Regions from separate parts of the Ensifer sp. Root127 genome, predicted to be linked through region 3. Evidence: riboswitches for the same ligand, from Rfam matches in the RefSeq annotation. Region 3 holds a riboswitch; each other region holds the start of a gene.
What was found. A riboswitch is a leader RNA that binds a small molecule or an ion and turns the genes downstream of it on or off. The one in region 3 is predicted to bind cobalamin.
Positions count from the first base shown of each region.

Region 1 (3,270 bases), on a different contig from region 3:
GCCAGGATGAGTGCAGCCCTCTACCCGGCGCTGACCGCACTCGTGGCATCCGGCACGCTTTCGGCCGATGAGGCGGCCAATGCGATTGCGTCCTGTGCCGAGGGCTATTCCTTCCCGACCAATCTCGATCGCGATCCGCCGCTGGGCGGTCTCGCGCCGAAGACCCAGGCGCAACTGATGCATGAGGCGCTGGCAGGCAGGTGGAGCGATGCGGATTTCAGAAGCGCGCTTGGCGAGCAGGCACAGCGCAAGCTGAGCTGAACGGCAGAATCGATCTTTCCGGTCCCCGGCGTTCTGCGGCGGGGGCCGGTCGCCCTGTTTTCATCTCACTTTCAATTCTGGGAGGACTTTCATGACCGAGCAATATGGCCGTCTCGACGGCAAGATCGCCATCGTCACCGGCGGGACGCAGGGGCTGGGCGCAACGATCGCCAACCTGTTTGCGGAACGTGGGGCTAAAGGTGTCGTCATCTGTGGACGCAACGTTGCCAAGGGCGAAGCGAAGGCCGAGCAGATCCGCAAGGCAACCGGCGCGCAGGTACTTTATGTCGAGGCAGACCTCGAAAAGGTCGAGGACGCGCGCAAGGTCGTCAGCGCCTGCGACGCCACATTCGGGCGCGTCGATGCGCTGGTCAATGCGGCGGCGATCACCGATCGCGGCACCATCCTGGACACCAGCCCCGAACTGTTCGACCGGATGTTCGCTGTCAATGTGCGCGCACCGTTCTTCCTGATGCAGGAAGCGGTAAAGCTGATGCGGCGGGAGGGCACGCAGGGCACCATCGTCAATATTGGCTCGATGTCGGCGATGGCCGGTCAGCCGTTTATCGCCGCCTATTGCTCGTCGAAGGGGGCGCTGGAGACGCTGACCAAGAACACCTCCTATGCGCTGCTGCGCAACCGCATTCGCGTCAATGGCCTCAATATCGGCTGGATGGCGTCCGAAGGGGAAGACCGCATCCAGCGCGAATTTCATGGGGCGGCAGACGACTGGCTCGAAAAGGCGGCCGCCAGCCAACCCTTCGGTCGGCTTGTCGACCCCAAGGAAGTCGCGCGTGCCTGCGCCTATCTCTCGTCGGATGAGTCCGGCCTGATGACGGGGTCGGTCATCTGCTTCGACCAGTCGGTGTGGGGCGGCTATGACGGCTCGCCGCATCCGGTCGCGCCGCTCTGACATCTGACGCTGTCGCGAGGCCCTGTGGAGTGACCGGCAAGCGACGCCGGACTTGCTTGTCATTCCCTGTGGGCTGTGCCCTTATGACGCCGTCAGGTGCCCGCAACGCGGGAGAATCGGGAATCCGGTGTTATTCCGGAACGTGCCCAACGCTGTGACGGGGACGACTGCCTCTAGGGATTTTGAGCTTGCTCAAGATCTTGCCACTGGATCTTCATGTGATCTGGGAAGGTGAGGCGGCCGGTTGATCCGAAGTCAGAAGACCGGCCTGGCAAGATAGACCGATATCCGCGCGGACGGCGGAAGGTTGTGCATTGTTGGGGATCGAACGATGCTGACTGACGCTAATGGCGGCCTTGCGGCTGCAGAGGCCTTTTCATCCGACGAGCGCGAAGCCGTCTATCGAGCCATCGAAACGCGCCGGGACGTGCGGGATCAGTTCCTGGCCGAACCCTTGCCTGACGATGTGGTGATGCGCCTGCTCAATGCTGCGCACCGGGCGCCATCGGTGGGTTTCATGCAACCGTGGAATTTCGTCGTGGTCCGGCAGGCCGAAACCCGCGAGCGGGTATGGCAGGCCTTTTCCCGCGCCAACGACGAAGCGGCATTGATGTTCGATGGCGACCGCCAAGCGAAATACCGCTCCCTGAAGCTGGAGGGGATCCGCAAGGCACCCTTGAGCATCTGCGTCACCTGCGACCGCACGCGCGGTGGAGCGGTCGTTCTCGGGCGCACCCATAACCCGCAGATGGATCTCTATTCCACCGTCTGTGCCGTGCAGAACCTCTGGCTTGCGGCGCGCGCCGAAGGCGTTGGTGTCGGCTGGGTCAGTATCTTTCATGAAAATGAGATCAAGGCGATCCTCGGCATTCCCGATCATGTCGTGATCGTCGCCTGGCTTTGCCTCGGATATGTCGATCGCCTTTACCAGGAGCCGGAACTTGCGGTTAAGGGCTGGCGCCAGCGGCTGCCGCTGGAGGAGCTGGTGTTCGAGGAAGGCTGGGGAACCTGCCGAAAGGCAGACGCTGCGATCAGTTGCTCTGAACCGGCTGGTAGCCCGGACCCTTCGGATGGCGAAGGTCGATCGACGTTTCCTCCTGGGGAAGGAACGTCGGCCCGATGACCCGCACCTTGCTCTTGGCGGGATCGTAGGGGCGCTCCTCCGCAGCCGCCTTGGCGGTAGGGGCGGCCGCTTCCTTCTTGCCCTCGATGACGATGATCGACGATTCGCTGTTGCCAGTGTTGCCACTGGAAGCCTTGGGCGTCGTCGCGATCTTTGGAATCTGGCAACCGCAAATGCCCGGCTTGCCGACGCCGCGCGTCCGATAGGCAAAGGCGTTTGGCAGTTCTTTATAGGGGCGTCCCGTCGAGGCGGAGACCATCTGGTCGCTCTCCTCGGTCGCCAGGTCGTGGAAAAATAGTTCTGTTTCGGCACCCGGGCAGCGGGCGCGGCAGGCCTGCTCGTCGCGGGCGAAGTCCACAGGGCTTGCCTCGGACGAGATCGGGAAGAAGGCGCCATCGCAAGTGCGCACGCACATGGTGCGAAGCGTGCCGGAATAGACGCCGCTTTCCGGCGGGTAGGTGCCCATTTCGCCGTCCCGCAGCATTGGTCCGTAGCTTTCGTCCGGCGGCAGATCGCGCAGGATGTTGCGGTACGTTTCCGGCTCGTCCGGGTCGGCGGTCGCAAATTCCTCGCTGCCACCATAGCAACCGTTGATCTCGAGGGCGGCGAGGATGCGCCGGCGCGTATCGTCTCCATCGCCTGACATCAGCTGCTGGCGCTCCGATTTGAGGATGCGCAGATTGTCTTCCATCTCGGCGATCAGACTGTTGATGTCTGTGCAGATATCCGGGTCGCCGCCGTTGAAGACGACGACGCTGCCTGTGCCGCAGCCGGCGCGTCGGCGATCGTTGCGCGCCCGGCGCAATTCGATGTTCTGTCGGGAAATCGCGCTCGCATAATCGCGGGTATCGGCCGTAGTTTCGATGGCGGCGGGCAGTTCGGCGAGCCGAGTGTTCAGGCGGTCGCACACGCTGGAGGCCAGCGCCTGATCGGCAAGAACCAGAAGCAGCGGCAAGGTCGCCGCGGCTAGGGT
Region 1 covers NZ_LMDX01000012.1:364,040-367,309, forward strand. Annotated here, with positions in the region: gene ASD03_RS16345 (phytanoyl-CoA dioxygenase family protein) at 1-261, shown strand, start outside; gene ASD03_RS16350 (SDR family oxidoreductase) at 353-1,174, shown strand; cobalamin riboswitch at 1,252-1,461, shown strand; gene bluB (5,6-dimethylbenzimidazole synthase) at 1,506-2,297, shown strand; gene ASD03_RS16360 (DUF2865 domain-containing protein) at 2,206-3,270, opposite strand, start outside.
Region 1: another riboswitch for cobalamin. It lies ahead of bluB (5,6-dimethylbenzimidazole synthase); the one in region 3 lies ahead of metE (5-methyltetrahydropteroyltriglutamate--homocysteine S-methyltransferase).

Region 2 (3,270 bases), on a different contig from region 3:
CTCAGCGCCGCCGAGCAGTCCGATCCCGGCATTGTTGACAAGAAGATCAATCCGTCCTGCGCGACTTAGAACCTCGTCGACGGTTGTCTGCACCGATGCGTCATCGGTTACATCGCAGATCAGCATCGTGATCCCGTCCGGGGTATCGGGCATCGGCTTTCGGCTGGTACCGAAGACACGGTAGCCATCGTGCCGCAGCGCTCGTGCTGTCACCAACCCAATGCCTGAGGAAGCGCCCGTGACCAGGGCAATGCCGCGTTCTGTCTTGCTCATCGGCTTGTGCTTTCATTTTATCATGGAATATCGCTGAACATTCAGTTACTATTAAATTAGTAGTTAGTCACTATCAAAAAGATACTAACATGAAAAATCTGTCGAGCCAGCCATGCCTGATCGCCAGGAGCCTTGCGCTTGTGGGGGATGCCTGGAGCATGCTGATCATGCGAGATGCCCATGCGGGCCTGACCCGCTTCGATGATTTCCGCAAAAGTCTTGGTATCGCGCCGACGATGCTGACGGGGCGGCTTTCAGCGCTGACGGAGGAGGGGCTGCTGGAGAAACGCCGCTATTCCGATCGTCCGCCACGAGACGAATATGTCCTGACCGAAGCTGGCCAAGACTTCCTGCCGGTTCTGTTTGCCATCGGCGCGTGGGGACGCAAGCATCGCGGCGGGGGCGAGGTAACCCGGTTCTTCGACGCCGAGACCGGAACGGAGATCGATCCCGTCACCATCGACCGGGCGACCGGCGCTCCAGTCGGGACACGTCCCATTCGTATCGCCGCACCGGAATGAGGCACCCCAGGCAGATGAAGTATCGCCTGACAACGCCTCTTGAAATCGCTTCCAGCACAGAGTTGCCGGTCCGTTGGTCGAGCAATGTCTTATGACCGTCGCCGGCAAACGCTGATGCCAGATTAATAGGTCCGGTTGACAGTCGCGATCGATCGTCCTGATGGCGTGAGAAGTGCTCTGCCAATGTGCGTCGCAGGCATCATTCGTTAGCTTGTGTTGTATTATGATATTACATAACAGATGAATATGAAAATATGCCGCATGTTGATATGCCAATGCCGCACCTTTGCGGTAAACGTCGGAAGCTGCTGGAACAATGACGGCCCGACTGCTTAGGTGGCAACGCCTTCCAGCGTCATGATCCGCGTCTTGGCGCAGCGCTCTCGGATCGCCTTGAGGCGTTGATACGCCGGCGAGTTGTACCACTCGAGCAAGGAGTGCATGTCCGGGAACTCGACAATGACGAGCCGGTGCGGCTCCCAGTCTCCCTCGAGCACCCGGGTAGCGCCCAAATATCGGCCACCATAGCGCGCCTCCGTTGCCGGCACTTCCCGTATGTATTCTTCAAAGGCCGCGGCATCGGTGACCTCGACATCCGCAATCAGATAGGCGGCCATGGCAGATCTCCTTTTCCACACAGGCGCCATCGAAGGATACGCCCGTTGGTCGGTGCGGGCGAGTTGGTCAACATATTTTTGTGTTGAATAATGTTATGTTATCACATAACAAATGCGCATGAAAAAATGCGACATGTTGATAGGCCAAGGCCGTGCTGTCGCGGCGGTTGTCACCTCCGCCGAAGTGTGCGACGAAGGCTTTGATGGTGCTGCAACCGCGACAATGCGGAAGCGGCTGAAAAGGGAACACGGAGCGGACGACCCAAATGGGGCCGAAACCGTGGCTGCCCCCGCAACTGTGAGCGGAAAGCGCATTCACACCATGTCACTGGCGATCAGCCGGGAAGACGTGGATGCGCCGCGACCCGCGAGCCAGGAGACCTGCCATCGAACCGATCAACCACAACGGACGGGGTGTTCCGATGGAAAAGAACTGGTTTTTGCGCGACGGTCATCCGTCATCATGCCGCGTTGCCACATTCTCTCCGGACCAATCCGGAGGAGAAGAGACATGGCCAATCCGGTTTCCCGACAGCACACGATAACGGTCTGCACCGATTGCCGTTTCACCGGCGGCCCATGCCGTCCGGGAGCGGATCTGATCCAGCGGCTGAACCGCAGTATTGCCGCGCTCGGCGAGCCGCTCGACCGGGATTTCTCCATTACTGGGACGGTCTGCATGGCCGCGTGTACCAGGCCTTGCACCATCGCTTTCCAGGCAACCGGCAAGGCGACCTACCTCTTTGGCGATATCTCGCCCGAGGAGGATATCGATGATCTCGTCTCGTTCGCGACCACCTATGCCGGAAGGGGCGATGGCATGACGCGGGCGGCCGAGAGGCCGCGCGGGCTCAACGGCAAGACGCTGGCGCGCATCCCGGCAGCGATGCTGGTCTCCGAAGACATCGGCTGGCATTTCCAATGATGGCGCGGGGAGGGACGAGCCGATGAGCTGCACCGCGACAGGGGCCGGGCTTCGGGTCCACGCCCTGGATTGGGGACCGCGCCCGGACCTGCGGCTGGTCCGCGAGATCGACTTTGCCATTGCGCCCGGCAGCCGGCTTGCCATTCTCGGGCCGAACGGTGCCGGCAAGACCTCGCTGCTGCGCTGCCTCTATCGCTCGGCCCAGCCGATAGCGGGCGCAATCGAGGTCGATGGCGTCGACATCTGGGCGATGACGGCGCGCGAGGCGGCAAAGATCATTGCCGTCGTGCTGCAGGAAATGCCGAGCGACTTTCCCTTCAGCGTGCGCGACGTGGTGATGATGGGCCGCATCCCCCGGCGTGAGGGCATGAGCGGCTGGACCGCGAGGGACCGCGAGACGGTTGCGCACGCGCTCGAGCATCTCGATCTCACCCACCTTGCCGGGCGGCAATTCGCGACGCTTTCGGGCGGCGAGAAGCAGCGGGTGCTGATCGCCCGGGCGCTTGCCCAGCAGCCGCGCATCATCATTCTCGACGAGCCGACAAACCATCTCGATATCCGCCACCAGCTCGAAATTCTCGAGTTGTTGCAGACGCTGCAGCTGACGATCGTCACCACGCTGCACGACATCAACCTGGCAGCCGAGTTCGCGACCGATGTGGCGATCCTGACGGAGGGACGCATGACGGCCTTCGGCCCGCCCGAAGACGTGCTCAACCCACAAGCGCTTTCCGCCGCCTTCGGCGTCACCGCCACTGCCCACAACAATGCCGTTTCGAGCGGCGCACGCTTTTCCTTTTCACTTGCTCGACAGGAACTGATTTCATGAAGACCTTCATTGCCCATTCCGCCTTTGCCCTGCTGGTTCTGGCGGCAACGCCGGCGCTCGCCTATCCCGTGACCGTCAAGAGCTGCAACCGCGAGGTGACCTTCG
Region 2 covers NZ_LMDX01000012.1:130,000-133,269, forward strand. Annotated here, with positions in the region: gene ASD03_RS15205 (oxidoreductase) at 1-273, opposite strand, end outside; gene ASD03_RS15210 (helix-turn-helix domain-containing protein) at 363-794, shown strand; gene ASD03_RS15215 (DUF1330 domain-containing protein) at 1,127-1,411, opposite strand; cobalamin riboswitch at 1,599-1,815, shown strand; gene ASD03_RS15220 (DUF1636 domain-containing protein) at 1,923-2,336, shown strand; gene ASD03_RS15225 (ABC transporter ATP-binding protein) at 2,359-3,165, shown strand; gene ASD03_RS15230 (ABC transporter substrate-binding protein) at 3,162-3,270, shown strand, end outside.
Region 2: another riboswitch for cobalamin. It lies ahead of ASD03_RS15220 (DUF1636 domain-containing protein); the one in region 3 lies ahead of metE (5-methyltetrahydropteroyltriglutamate--homocysteine S-methyltransferase).

Region 3 (3,270 bases):
CGCCATGATGTCGTTGAACTCCGAGTAGCACATGTGGGTGTGGATCTGGGTTTCGTCACCGACGCCGGAGGCGCTGATGCGGAAGCACTCGACCGCCCAGTCGAGATAGGCCTTTCGATCGGCCTGTCTCAGTGGCAGTCCCTCGCGCAGCGCCGGTTCGTCGATCTGGATCACGGCGATACCGGCCGTTTCCAGGTCGGTGACTTCGTCGCGCAGCGCCAGTGCGATCTGCCGGCATACGATCGACCGGGGCAGGTCGTCGCGCACGAACGACCATTGCAGCATCGTCACCGGGCCGGTGAGCATGCCCTTCATCGGCTTGTCCGTCAGCGACTGCGCATAGGTTGCCCAATCGACCGTCATCGGGTTCGGGCGCGAGACATCGCCGAAGATGATCGGCGGGCGTACGTAGCGCGAGCCGTAGCTCTGCACCCAACCGCTCTGAGTGAACCCATAGCCGGAGAGCTGCTCGCCGAAATACTGCACCATGTCGTTGCGCTCGAATTCGCCGTGCACCAGCACCTCGATGCCGATTTCCTCCTGCCAGCGCACGGCCTTCTCCGTCTCCTGGCGCAGGTAGGCGAGGTAGTCGACATAGCTGAGCTCGCCCTTGGCATGCAGCGATCGTGCCTGGCGCACCTCTGACGTCTGCGGGAAGGAGCCGATCGTCGTCGTCGGGAAGAGCGGCAGTGCCAGCCTGTCTTCCTGCCGCCGCCGGCGCGTTGCAAAACTCGATTGACGGCGGCTGTCTGCTGCCGTCAGGTTCTTCAAGCGTCCGGCAACGAGTGGATCGTGGACCTTGAGCGAGGTCAGCCGTGCCTCGACCGCAGCAATCGATTTTGCAAAGACCTGCTCGGGATTGGCCAGGCCCGGCTCGAATGCGCGGGCAAGCAGGCTGAGTTCGTCCAGCTTCTGCAGGGCGAAGGCAAGCCAGGAGACGAGCTCCGGATCGAGCGCTCGTTCGAGATCGAGGTCGATTGGCACATGCAGCAGCGAGCACGATGGTGCAAGCTCGATACGATCGCGGCCATGCGCCTCGATCAACGGCTGCAGCCGGCGGAAGAGGCCGGCAAGATCGGTACGCCACACATTGCGGCCATCGACGACGCCGAGCGACAGCACAAGCTGTGCCGGTACCGTCTGAAGTAGCAAGTCGAGCTGTTGCGGCGCCCGCACGAGGTCGACATGCAGCCCGGCAACCGGCAGCGAAAGGGCTGTCGGCATGTTGTCACTGACCGCGCCGAAATAGGTCGCGAGCATGATTTTCAACTGCGGAAGTTCCGAGGCGAACGTCTGGTAGGTCAGCGCCAGCGCCTGGCGTTCCCGCTCAGTGAGATCGAGCACCAGGCATGGCTCGTCGATCTGCACCCATTCGACGCCGGCTTCCCCAAGCTCGGTGAGAAGCTTCGTATAAACAGGCAGCAGCCGCTCGATCAGATTGATGGTGTCGAATCCGCCGGCAAGCGCCTTGCCCAGTTTCAGGAAGGTGACGGGGCCGAGGACGACAGGGCGGGTGACATGCCCGAGCGCCTTGGCTTCGAGGAAGGCGTCAAGCGGCGCATTGCTCGTCAGCTCGAAGCGCTGATCCTCCGCGAATTCCGGAACCATGTAGTGGTAGTTCGTGTCGAACCACTTGGTCATCTCCAGCGCCTGGTTGCCCCCGTCGGGCCCGCCATGCGTGCAACCGGACGCGCAGGCGGCAGTCGTCGAACCGCGCGCCATGGCGAAATAGGCGTCGAGGTCGACCGGGCCGCCCTTCCAGCCATAGGCCGGTGGCACCGCACCAACCAGCACTGATGTGTCGAGAACCTGGTCGTAAAGCGAGAAGTCGTTCGATGGAATGATCTGGATCCCACGTGCCTTTTGCGCGGCCCAGTTTTCGGCCCGCAGCCTGGCGGCGACGTCGAGCAGGTCCTGTCTCTCGATCTTGCCGGCCCAATAACGCTCCAGCGCGAACTTCAGTTCACGGTAGCTGCCGATACGTGGAAAGCCGAGATTGGCTGTCTTGATTGTCATTTCCTTACCCCGAAGGTTGTGGGCAAGGCTTTGAATGCGACGCATCCACGACCGAGACTGGCTCGCTCGTCAAGGCGACACATCGGACACCCCGCCCGTGGACGTTATCTATCGCGGCAGGTCTCCTGGCTTGCGGGTCAACACGAACCGTCCCGTCTTCCCGAGGCGTCTCCCTCAGTGACATCATTGGACGACCGCTCGCCGCTTACAGTTGCGGGGGCAGCTCCGGCATGAGCGCCTTGCAGCGCCGCACCGAATTCCCTCTTAGCTCCGGCCTGTCGTCAGACGAGCCGCAGAACCACGATTGTTCGACAATGCCCCGCAAAGTCGACGGCGTCAATCGTATAAAGAAATGTTTATGTCTTTATTTTCTCCATTCGGCCGAGGTCGAAAGCTTGTCGCGAGGGCGGCGACGCGACTTCATCATTTGGCGTCTGCGGCGAAAGGGCACCGCCCGGATCAGAGCCCGCTACGTGCTGCCACGGATCAGCAACATCGCCCGCGCGCGCCCGGATGCTGTCATTGTCTCGCGTCAGGCCGATGTCCCTCAGTTGGAACTCGCTGAATGTATCGATGGTCGTCGTGGCGTCGGCAGCTCTCTTGGCCGAAGTCCAGACGTGGAGGATGATCGATCGCAGTGCGCTAAGCATTGCTAACCCCTTCAGTTCTGTGGTGATGTGTTCGCGAGAAAATTGAGGATTTTGGTGGTTTCGCGCAAAGCGATTTCTCGCATGCTGCCATAAAGAATGCTTATCTCACTTCATGAGCAAGATTCCCCCCATGAGTGCGGTGCGCGCGTTCGAGGCCGCAGCCAGGCACTTGAGTTTCACCCGCGCGGCGCAGGAGCTCGGCATGACGCAAGCCGCTGTCAGCTATCAAATCCGACTGCTGGAGGACCGCACCGGCACGCCGCTGTTTGTCCGTCTGCCGCGGGAAGTGCGCTTGACGGCTGCCGGACGGCAGCTTGCGCCGAAGGTGACCGAGGCGCTCGATCTACTGGGTACGGCGTTCTCCGAGATTGCCGACAAGACCGAGCATCACCTGCACATCTCGGTACTGCCAACCGTCGTCTCAAGTTGGCTTGGTTCCAGGCTCGCCTCGTTTCAGACAGCCCATCCAAACATCAGCATTCGCGTGCACATGTCCACGGAGCTGATCGACTTCAAGCGCGATGCGATTGATCTCGTGGTGCGCAGCGGCAACGGCGACTGGTCGGGCAATGAAGTGTTTCCTCTTTTCCCGATCGAATACATG
Region 3 covers NZ_LMDX01000054.1:396,604-399,873, reverse strand. Annotated here, with positions in the region: gene metE (5-methyltetrahydropteroyltriglutamate--homocysteine S-methyltransferase) at 1-2,016, opposite strand, end outside; cobalamin riboswitch at 2,114-2,334, opposite strand; gene ASD03_RS36975 (hypothetical protein) at 2,373-2,666, opposite strand; gene ASD03_RS36970 (LysR substrate-binding domain-containing protein) at 2,797-3,270, shown strand, end outside.